DNA from 3 places in the Alicyclobacillus sp. TC genome. Region 1 is predicted to be linked to each of the others. Evidence: riboswitches for the same ligand, from Rfam matches in the RefSeq annotation. Region 1 holds a riboswitch; each other region holds the start of a gene.
What was found. Region 1 has a riboswitch for fluoride ahead of FY534_RS02620 (cation:proton antiporter). Riboswitches for the same ligand answer to the same signal wherever they lie in the genome.
Positions count from the first base shown of each region.

Region 2: another riboswitch for fluoride. It lies ahead of FY534_RS13305 (hypothetical protein); the one in region 1 lies ahead of FY534_RS02620 (cation:proton antiporter).
Region 3: another riboswitch for fluoride. It lies ahead of FY534_RS13365 (fluoride efflux transporter FluC); the one in region 1 lies ahead of FY534_RS02620 (cation:proton antiporter).

Region 1 covers NZ_CP044434.1:528,966-532,249, forward strand. Annotated here, with positions in the region: gene yhbH (sporulation protein YhbH) at 1-372, shown strand, start outside; gene FY534_RS02615 (SpoVR family protein) at 369-1,811, shown strand; fluoride riboswitch at 1,905-1,966, shown strand; gene FY534_RS02620 (cation:proton antiporter) at 2,149-3,284, shown strand, end outside; gene FY534_RS14570 (hypothetical protein) at 3,279-3,284, shown strand, end outside.
Region 2 covers NZ_CP044434.1:2,718,079-2,721,362, forward strand. Annotated here, with positions in the region: gene FY534_RS13300 (heterodisulfide reductase-related iron-sulfur binding cluster) at 1-953, opposite strand, end outside; fluoride riboswitch at 1,178-1,244, shown strand; gene FY534_RS13305 (hypothetical protein) at 1,294-1,947, shown strand; gene FY534_RS13310 (MntP/YtaF family protein) at 1,958-2,557, opposite strand; gene FY534_RS13315 (hypothetical protein) at 2,662-3,284, opposite strand, start outside.
Region 3 covers NZ_CP044434.1:2,731,180-2,734,463, forward strand. Annotated here, with positions in the region: gene FY534_RS13355 (glycosyltransferase family 2 protein) at 1-594, opposite strand, end outside; gene FY534_RS13360 (fluoride efflux transporter FluC) at 656-1,021, opposite strand; gene FY534_RS13365 (fluoride efflux transporter FluC) at 1,018-1,413, opposite strand; fluoride riboswitch at 1,516-1,579, opposite strand; gene FY534_RS13370 (transposase) at 2,224-3,284, shown strand, end outside.

The DNA of each region.
Region 1 (3,284 bases):
GAACATTTCTTTACCAAGGGTGAAAGCGGTGGAACCATTTGTTCCTCCGCATATGATTTGGCGCTACGTATCATTCAACAGGACTATCCTGCCGGTTCTTATAATATTTATCCTGTCCATTTTTCGGACGGTGATAATCTCACATCTGACAATGAGAAATGTATCAAACGAGTAGAAGAAATCTGTAAACTCTCGCAGATGTTTGCTTATGCTGAAGTAAACGCTTATGCTCGCTCTTCGACACTCATGTCGGCATACAGTAAAATGCAGAATCCACTCTTTCGAAAGTTTGTCATTCGTGAGAAATCGGATGTCTATCGTGCACTGCGTGCATTCTTTTCGGCCGCTCCGGAGGAGGGGAATACTGCTTGAACGTTCAGGAAATTGAAAAATTAGAAAAAAGCATCGAGTCTATGACCCAATTAGCCCGTACATGCGGGCTGGATTTTTATCCAATGCGTTATGAAATTTGTCCTGCAGATATTATCTACACGTTCGGCGCCTATGGCATGCCAACTAGGTTTTCGCATTGGAGCTTTGGCAAAATATTTCATCGATTGCGTTTGGAATATGACTTTGGCTTGAGTCGCATTTATGAGTTGGTTATCAATTCTAATCCTTGCTATGCGTTTTTGCTGGAAGGAAATACATTGCTACAAAATCAAACTGTCTGTGCTCACGTGTTAGCGCATTGTGATTTTTTTAAAAATAATGCCATGTTTGCTCATACACCTCGTGATATGGTGGAACGTATGTCGATTTCTGCTGAACGCATTCGCCAATATGAACTTCAGTATGGACGCGGTACGGTGGAATCTTTGCTGGATGCTGGTCTAGCTCTTCAAGAGCATGTGGACGCTTCGATTTCTGGACGTCGATATCGTAGGGAGTGGCGTGAACAAAAGGATAGAGAAAGACGCGGGCTGTACTCTGAAGATAGACCGCCTAAAAAAAGATCGGACTATGATGATTTGTGGACAATTGGCGACGAGCTACAAATAGAAAGTACCTTTGTCGAGGAACAGAGTACACGTTTTCCTCTTCCGCAGAAAGATATCATGCTCTTCCTAATAGAACACAGTCCTGTACTCAAACTATGGCAACGGGACGTGCTCTCTATTTTAAGAGACGAAATGCTTTACTTTTGGCCGCAAATGGAGACCAAGATTATGAACGAAGGTTGGGCAACATACTGGCATTTGCGAATTATGCGTGAGATGGATTTGTTGCCGGAAGATTCGATTGAATTTGCCAAGATGCATGCCGGGGTAGTTCTTCCTTCCCGTACAACCATTAATCCTTATTACGTGGGGTTGGCAATTTGGGAGGATATTGAAAAAAGATGGAGTAAACGTCAAACACCTTCTTCAACAGCAAGTGAAGGACTCGGTTCGGCTGGTCGGGAAAAAATGTTTGAAGTGCGCGAGATGGAAAATGACATTTCCTTTCTGCGCAATTATCTGACGAAGGAATTGATGGAGCAACTCGATCTCTATCTTTATCAAAAAGTAGGCAATGAGTACCGGGTTGTAGAAACAGATTACGAGCAAGTTCGCAACGCGCTATGTGCTTCGCGTCTGAATGGGGGAATTCCCGTCATTCTTGTAGAAGACGGAGATTATCAGAGAAATGGAGAATTGTTCTTGCGCCATGCGTATGAAGGTGTGGAACTCGATTTAAAACAGTTAGAAAAAACACTTCCCTATTTGTATCAATTGTGGGGAAGGACCTGCCATTTGGCTACTGTAGTGGAAGGGCGGGAAGTGATTTTTAGCTGTGATGGCAAGCGCACACAACGAAAATTTGTTTAGTGTAGTTGCATTCTTGAGATTGGAATAGAGACGAAAATGATGGCATTTGCCGTTTCTGTTTTCTGCATTCACTATATAATGTAATACAAAATGAACTGAACAGGTGATGGAGCCCACCTTAACCGCCTCTATAGGATAATAGCTCCTACAAATTTATGAAATTTGTAGGGGTTTTTATATTTTGCAAGCATAAGTACATATGCGTAAATTGCTGTAACCCAACGTCTAACTGCGTTCAGGACAGGCAAACGTCTTGGACTGTTTTTCCATTCCTGCATATGGTATGTCAAGCTGCCTGTTGAATAGGCATCCAAATCGTATGAAGGAGGAAAAACAAGTGTTTAGTTTGGCTGGAGCAGATTTGACGCGTTTTTTGTTCGCTATGGTACTCCTGTTGGCAGCCGCGAATCTTCTTGGTTACGTAGCTGAACGACTCGCCATTCCAAGAGTGATTGGAGAGGTCGCAGGTGGTTTATTACTGGGGCCAACCTGCTTTGGTACCTTGTTTCCCGCTAGTTTTCATTGGCTCTATCTCGGCTTTCATTCGGAAAGCGATCTTTTTGGGTTTATTTATCAATTAGGAACCATCTTGCTGTTATTCACCGCAGGATTGAAATTTCAGTCTCGATTTGCGAAGTCAGATATTAAGACTGGATTAGCGATTATTGTCGGATCGACCATCATACCCTTTCTGGTTGGCTGGTTGTCGACATTCGTGTTCAATCCGTCTCAGTTTGAAGGACCCGATCACAATGTTATCGCTTTAAAAATCATCGTCGCCATTTCTATAGCTGTAACTTCCATACCAGTCATCTCCAAAATTTTTAGCGATCTCGGTATAATGCACTCCCGTTTCGCTAAAATCATTGTTGCCATTGCTGGTATACACGACCTTATTCTCTGGGTGGCTTTGGCAATCGCTTCCGGTATGGTAACGGGGGGACATGTCAGTTCAACAGGTGCAATCAATGTTTGGATGGTCTCCAAAAGCCTGGTTATAACATTGGCTTTTCTGGTGGTCTGCATTGGGGTTTTACCTTGGGCACTGCGCAAATTGACTTCAAAAAGGGCTAATTTGCTATTTCGGGCTTCCTTTTTAGGGTACTTTCTTGTCATTCTTTTTGCGCTGTCTGCTATTGCCGGATATCTACAAGTAGATGTGATGTATGGGGCTCTATTAGCGGGTATTGCCACTAAATTCAGTCTTCCTGAAAACCTTTTTAAAAAGTTAGAAGAAGGGGTTCTGGGGATTTCCTATGGTTTCTTTATTCCATTGTTTTTTGCCATCGTTGGGATGCAGTTGGATTTGGCGAAAAACTTCAGTTTTGGGTTCTTCATCCTCTATCTGATCTTTGCCACACTGGTGCAAGGACTGGTTGTCTATTTTACCTGTCGGATCATTCGTATAGATAAGTTAACCAGTTTCAATTTTGCCGCGGCGATGAATGCTCGTGGGGGCCGGGTATTGTGCTT
Region 2 (3,284 bases), 620 kb from region 1:
GCCGCTTTTTGTTGCAATAACTGAGGACCTTCAGCAACAATAGCCTCTTTCATCTTCAAAATCAGATGCTTAGGAGAGAGCGGTTTTCCTGACAAGGTTGCTGGACAATTGATGTGACAACGCCCACACTCCGTACAGGCATAGCCGTCTAATAACTGTTTCCAGGTAAATTGCTGTATTTGTCCTACACCAAATTCCTCAATAGACTCGTCTTCCAAATCGAGCTTGCGAAGCTTGCCAGCAGGCTCGTACTTCTTGAAGTACCAGTTAAAGAGTGCGCCAATCATATGCATATGTTTCGAACGAGGAATAAAATAGAGAAATGTGGAGATTGCAAGAATATGCAGCCAAAAACAAATTTCGCTAATTGCCAGCAACCCACTCTTTGAAAGAGGCGCCAACCAACGCGCGATCAGCGAAACACCCGGCGAATACCATCCACCGTAACTTCCCGCCAAGGCCATATCCGCACCTGTGGCAATAAAGTAAGTGACAACAATTGTCCCAATCAAAAAGAGAATAAAGCCGCCTTCGAAAGTCTGCTCCACGCGCATAGGACGCAACACATAGCGGCGAATAGCCGCCACAATGATGGCCACCAGCACAAACCAAGAGAACATCTCCTCAATAAACAGATAGACAGGAGAAGTTGCCCAAGGCAGATGAAAACGAAGGATGTGATAAACAATAAAATCGAGATCGCCAAATACTAGAAATAGAAAGCCCCAAAAGATAAAAAAATGTCCTAACCCGGACGGTTCGGCTAAAACCTTCCGTTGTCCCAACACATTGACTACGAAGCTTTTCAATCTTTGCCCCGGTTTGTCAAAACGTGTAGGGTCAGGCGCTGCCAATTTCAAATACAAGTAACGTTGTCTGACAGCTGTGCCAAACAGGTAAAGCGCTGTCCCAAAAACGAGGACAAACACAATTCCCTGAATGATATACCACATAGGCGCCCCTCCTCCGTGCGTTCATGACTAGTATAAACGTGCGCGGTCACATTTTGTATAGCAGCCGGCACGAACATCGCTAGCACATATTATACCTACCGACTGGTTGGTATGTATAGCGCATTCTCTGATTTTTTGCCGATCCGGTTACAAAAAGAATTTCGTCTTAACAGAAAGTCCAAGGTTTGTCATGTTCTGCTCCATTCATTCATAAGTATTGGACAATTGAATCCGGTGATGGAGCTCACCGTGAACTGCCGGAATGAACTGGCTAATGGCCCCTACTGTTATTCTTTCATTCACAGACAGTAGGGGTACTTTTTTGGTTTTGAGGTGAAACATGTCTTCCACATTGCAGCTGTTTTTGGTCTCGCTCATCACAAGTATAGACAACGCCTTATTGGCTGGAATTCTATTACCTACCGGATTTATGCCGCAAGAACGGCGCAACGCTCTGATTCAAACTGGAATTTTACTTGGTTTATGGCAAATTGCAATGGTCAGCAAAATTGATTATTTGCTACAGGCGGTTGTATTCCGCTTTTTGGCGATTCTCTTGTTGAGTTGGATGAGCATCCAGTCCTTGAGCCGCATTTCTGCCCGCCGACCATGGTATAGGATTCCTACAACGCTAAAAATCTTCAGTTTTACGGCAATCGGAAATCTGGATAATATCTTATGGCTTGGCATGATGACAAAAGGAAATCGCATAGGATTGCTTTTTACAACCGCTATCACATTACCTATCTTTTTTCTGGTTGCCTATTTCCTTTCTCAACAGGCGGAAAAACAGCAGTGGATACTCCCTCTGGGTGCTGGCATGATGGCCTGGGCAGCTGCAGCGCTATGCATGGAAACACCCGTTATCCATGCATGGATTTTGTCACTTGATGATGCCTCGCAAACAACCTTGCAAAGCCTGATGACGGCAGCCATTTTATCCATTGGATTGGGATTGCGTTTCTTTTTTCAAAAACGACAGAACGCCCCATAACCTGGATGGTTCAAAATAGATGGTAGATGCCTAATCCCAAATAGAGCGAGGAAACGGCAATGGAAATCGCTATTCTCATCCACCTGTTGAAAAATATTGTGGAATGTTCAGAATGAGTTGCTGATGGTTTTCTGCTCAATTGGAACATCCTAGAGCCCAAGACTAAAAATAACGCTAATAAAAAGCCTGCTATCACAGCCCAACTGATAAACTCATGCAAAAATCCAAGACTGAGCCCAATGGATAGATTTTCGAGTGAAAAGGCAAGTGCCAGCATCATTTTTTCATGAATCAGAACGGATACCTTTTCATCATGGATGTCTTGTATGAAATTGCGATCAATCTCTATTAAAATCCACAAACCCATGCTTATGAGTATGACTGAACCCAGCCAAGTAAAATGGAAAAAATTTTCTTCTGTAATGATTTTTTCAGCCGTCGATCCTCCCAAAAGGCAAAACCATAGCGAAATCACGGCTAACTTGTTTCGCCATCCCAACCATCTAGATTTTTGAGGATGACCTGCCACAAAATCCTCTTGCTCCAGCGTGGTTAAACCAGCACCCAAAAAACCTACAGAGGCACTCACACCTACCATTCCGAGCAACATGTGCAGACACCTTCCTATGTCTCCACAGCGTATGTTCAAGACATACTGAGTCGAAATAGACAAGGGTCCATGGAACTTGCCTGAAATTGTTGGGAGGGCAGGATTTAGGAAAGTAAATAGAGATGATAATCAACGTTCGTCAGGATACGAAAAACATTTATCGTCGTTAAAGTGGAAAACAACAGCGCCCCTGCCATCAATCCAAAGACCGCGTCAGGATAACCAAACCAGCGACTGAGCACAAAACCGATTAGCGCGTCTAAAGCAATGGACCATAGCAAGGGACGAATCACACCGTCAGGCCGAGATAGAGAAAACATTAAAATTGCATTCATTAAAGCGATTGACAGCAAGGTATAGCCAATCAGCGCAAGGAGAAATACTTTTATGGTATAGCCTGTAAAGATGGGCTCATGCAATGAATGCACAATATATTCAGCCAACACAAAGCGAAAGACTACATAATCTGTACACGCGCTTATCAGCGAAACTCCGAGCATGAGCAACAGACTGCGCAAATATTTGCGCCTGATGATGTTGCTCAATTCTTCAGCCATCGAAAGAGTATATTGTTGTTGACTTTCAATTGCCTCGACAATTAAACGATAGACACTTACTTCCATTAATCCCATCGGAACAACAAGCATAATGAGCGCAAAGTCAAGAGCTACTTCGTAATCTCCCCGAAACCAAATTGCCAGCGGAAGCAGCGATTGCCCCGTTGCTG
Region 3 (3,284 bases), 610 kb from region 1:
ATTGCTTATCCCCACTTCTTTGATTTTCCAACCTCTTAAGCAAGCATCGATTAAAAAATCGGCATCTGGATAATCCGCTGGAAACTGTGCGGATTGACTGTAATAAGAAAAAGCGGCCCGATTCAGCGCCCGTAAACCAGAAGTTGGATCAGACAGATATTGTTTGCCAATCCAGAAGATGATTTTTCGAAAAAACCGAATGACAAAACCTTTGGCTAGACCAGGCTGAAAACTGGCATCCCCTTTGTAACGAGAACCAATCACGATATCGGCGTCCCCTTCAGAGAGAGCGGCCAGAAGCGTCGTAACATCTTGCGGACTATGTTGTCCATCTGCGTCTATCTGCACCACGCAATCATACGAGTGGCGAGCAGCGTATCGATATCCCGTCTGCAAAGCTGCGCCGTACCCTAAATTACATGGATGAGAAAGCACCTCTACCCCCATTAAGGCAGCGCGCTCAGCGGTATCATCTATGGAACCATCATTGATGACTAAAATGGAATGAAACGGCTGTTCCTTTTTTAATGAAATCAGCACTTTTTCAATATTGCTTCCTTCATTGAAGGCTGGAACGATCATCAATGCCCTCATCACAGTTTCTCCTCTTCACCTGCAAATTCATTTCCCTTCATTGTACAACGATTGGGGGGTATCACAGCCACCAATGAGTCAGCCAGGCTAGCAACCATCCACAACTGAGCGAACTGCTCAAATAAACGAGAGCAAGCATTCGCTTCCTCCTCATCAATCGGACAACTTCCACAGATAATGTTGAAAAAGTAGTAAAGCCCCCACAAAATCCCTCACCGAGCAATATCCAAAGAGCAATCCAATGATGAAGGACACTAAATTCTTGAAAAAAAATCCCCAGCAAAAATGTGCCTGTACTATTCAACAGCCATGTATTCCAGGGAAAAACATCTGTTCCAAGACTGATGGTTCGCTTACCTACCCAATAACGCGCTAAAGCTCCTAAGGCCGATCCGATACTGACCAGCAATAACATCATGGCATTCATACCGACAACTCCTTCACGGCATGCAACTTGCGCACACTGAGGTTTACCATCCATTCACCGAAAAAGGCTGTGAGAGGTCCTGCTATCAAACTTCCTAGCGCGTAAAAGACAGCCCATCCCAAATGGTGAATGGCTAATTGTTGAACACCTAAACAATAGGAAGAAAATGTCGTATATGTACCTATACATCCCGTACTCAAGCCGAGAATGAGCCACTCCGGCAACGATTTCTGGGCGACATAAGCCTGAAAAGCTCCTAGAAGCAAGGAGCCAGACAAGTTAATGAACAATATTCCGAGCGGAAACCCTTCTGGCGTTGGAATCCAGACACTGAGACAAAACCGCAATACCCCTCCAATAATCGCACCTGTTACAATCGCTCCTAATTTCATGACATGTCCCCCTCTCTTCATAAACCTCAATCCTAAAAGCCTTCCCTAGAAAATCTGCGTGGAAGTTGGATAAAAACAAACAGGCTCCTGCAAAAGCATTTAGCTTTTGCAGGAGCCATCATCCTCTTGTAGAGGCTTTCTGGTGAGCTCCATCACCGATATCACTCAATGGTTAATCCAGTCTATGCAAATAAGGAGTAGATATGTCAGTCATTTTTGCTGAATATCCTTGCTTAGACTTTATTTAGTCTACGAAGTCACGCCACTATTTGTCAAGACAATAATCCTATCATGACCTATGCAGTTGCTGTATGAGTTTGGTATTTGGACGAATGAAAATTACTTGAAAACGCCAAAAATCCCTTGACTTTTTTGAAACACCCCAAGAATCGCCGAGGAGGCATTTAACTGCCTATCTCTTAGCGATGTGGGTGTGAAACATGGCTCGTTTATGTAAACCTGGATTCAAGGAACTCTCGTCTTTCAGCAGTGTTGGTGGTGCTCCCGTTCTGCGTACGCTCTGGGATCGATTCGACTTTTCGCTACTTTTGTCGCAGTCTGGGATTTTCAAAGTTCGTGGCGTAGCCACCTAGATTTTAGCGTTTATCTACGTCATTGGTCTCATCAATCGTTGCTCGTCTGTAAACGCCTTGGCCACGTTCTTCAACTCAGACAACTTGCTACAGCGCATGACCGGTATTCAGAAAGTTACACAATCGGCTCTCAGTCGCTTTTTAACAGGGTTTTCTCAGTGGGACATATTCAATCTAAAACGAACAGCCCGTCTTCAAGAGGCACCCGGACACAGCTCTGGTAGACAGGGATGTACTTGCACTGGACGATACGCATGTGCCACACCCATACGCCAAAGGGATCCCATTTCTCTACTGGCTCTACGACAGTTCAAACAAAGTTTACACAGGGACGATGAACATCGTGGCCTTGCACGCCGTCCGCAATAACGGAATGGAATATCCTTGGTCCTACGCCATCTGGACGAAGCCCGAAAGTGATGCGGATAAGAAGCAATCGAAACTTGAATTGGCCTGGCAGATGCTTCAGACCGTCAGAAAACAGGTCACGTGTCGCCTGTGGGTGGTCATGGACCGCTGGTACTTTAGCAAGCCCTTTCTACTTCAGTGTGAGTCGGCGAACTTTGACTGGGTACCCAAGGCCAAACGGAACACGCAGTTATTCCGCCGGATGATTGAACCCGGAACTGCACGTGAACGCTTTGTGCCGCTCCGTCCGAAGGATCTCATTCGTGAGGCCCATCCGATGCTTATGGCACAAACCAATGTGGATGTCGCCTCCGTCGCTTGTGAGGACATCTACATGAAAAGGCCCAAGGCTTCCGTGAATCGGCGGGTCCAACCCTGCACGAAAATGAAATACACCAGAGTCGCTGCAGTTGTCGGCAAGCCCATGAAGTCAAAAAATGATCAAACAGCATCGGAACCAAGTGAGCTGGTGAACCCCAATGAACCCGTAGAGACCGAAGAGGTGGCTGCAGAGTATAAAGGAGCCTACCTGCTCGTCAGCAACCGCTACGATGCGCCATCTGAGGTAATTGGAGCATGGCTGAAGCGATGGAAAATCGAAGTCTTGTTCCGTACGGCAAAGCAAGAACTCGGAATGCTGGGTTGCCATTCACCGAACGAGAACCATATTCACGCTCACATGACGCTACTATTCACGGCTGAAACGCTTGTTCGGTACATAACCTGGCAACAAAAAACAGCGGGAGAAGAAGACTGTACCCACGGCCAAGTGATCCGCAATCTAATCTGCATCCGCTGTCGTACCCGTCAAGCCGCTCGGCAAAATGAGCAAGACTCGATCGTGATCGATCTTGACACACCAGCGAAACA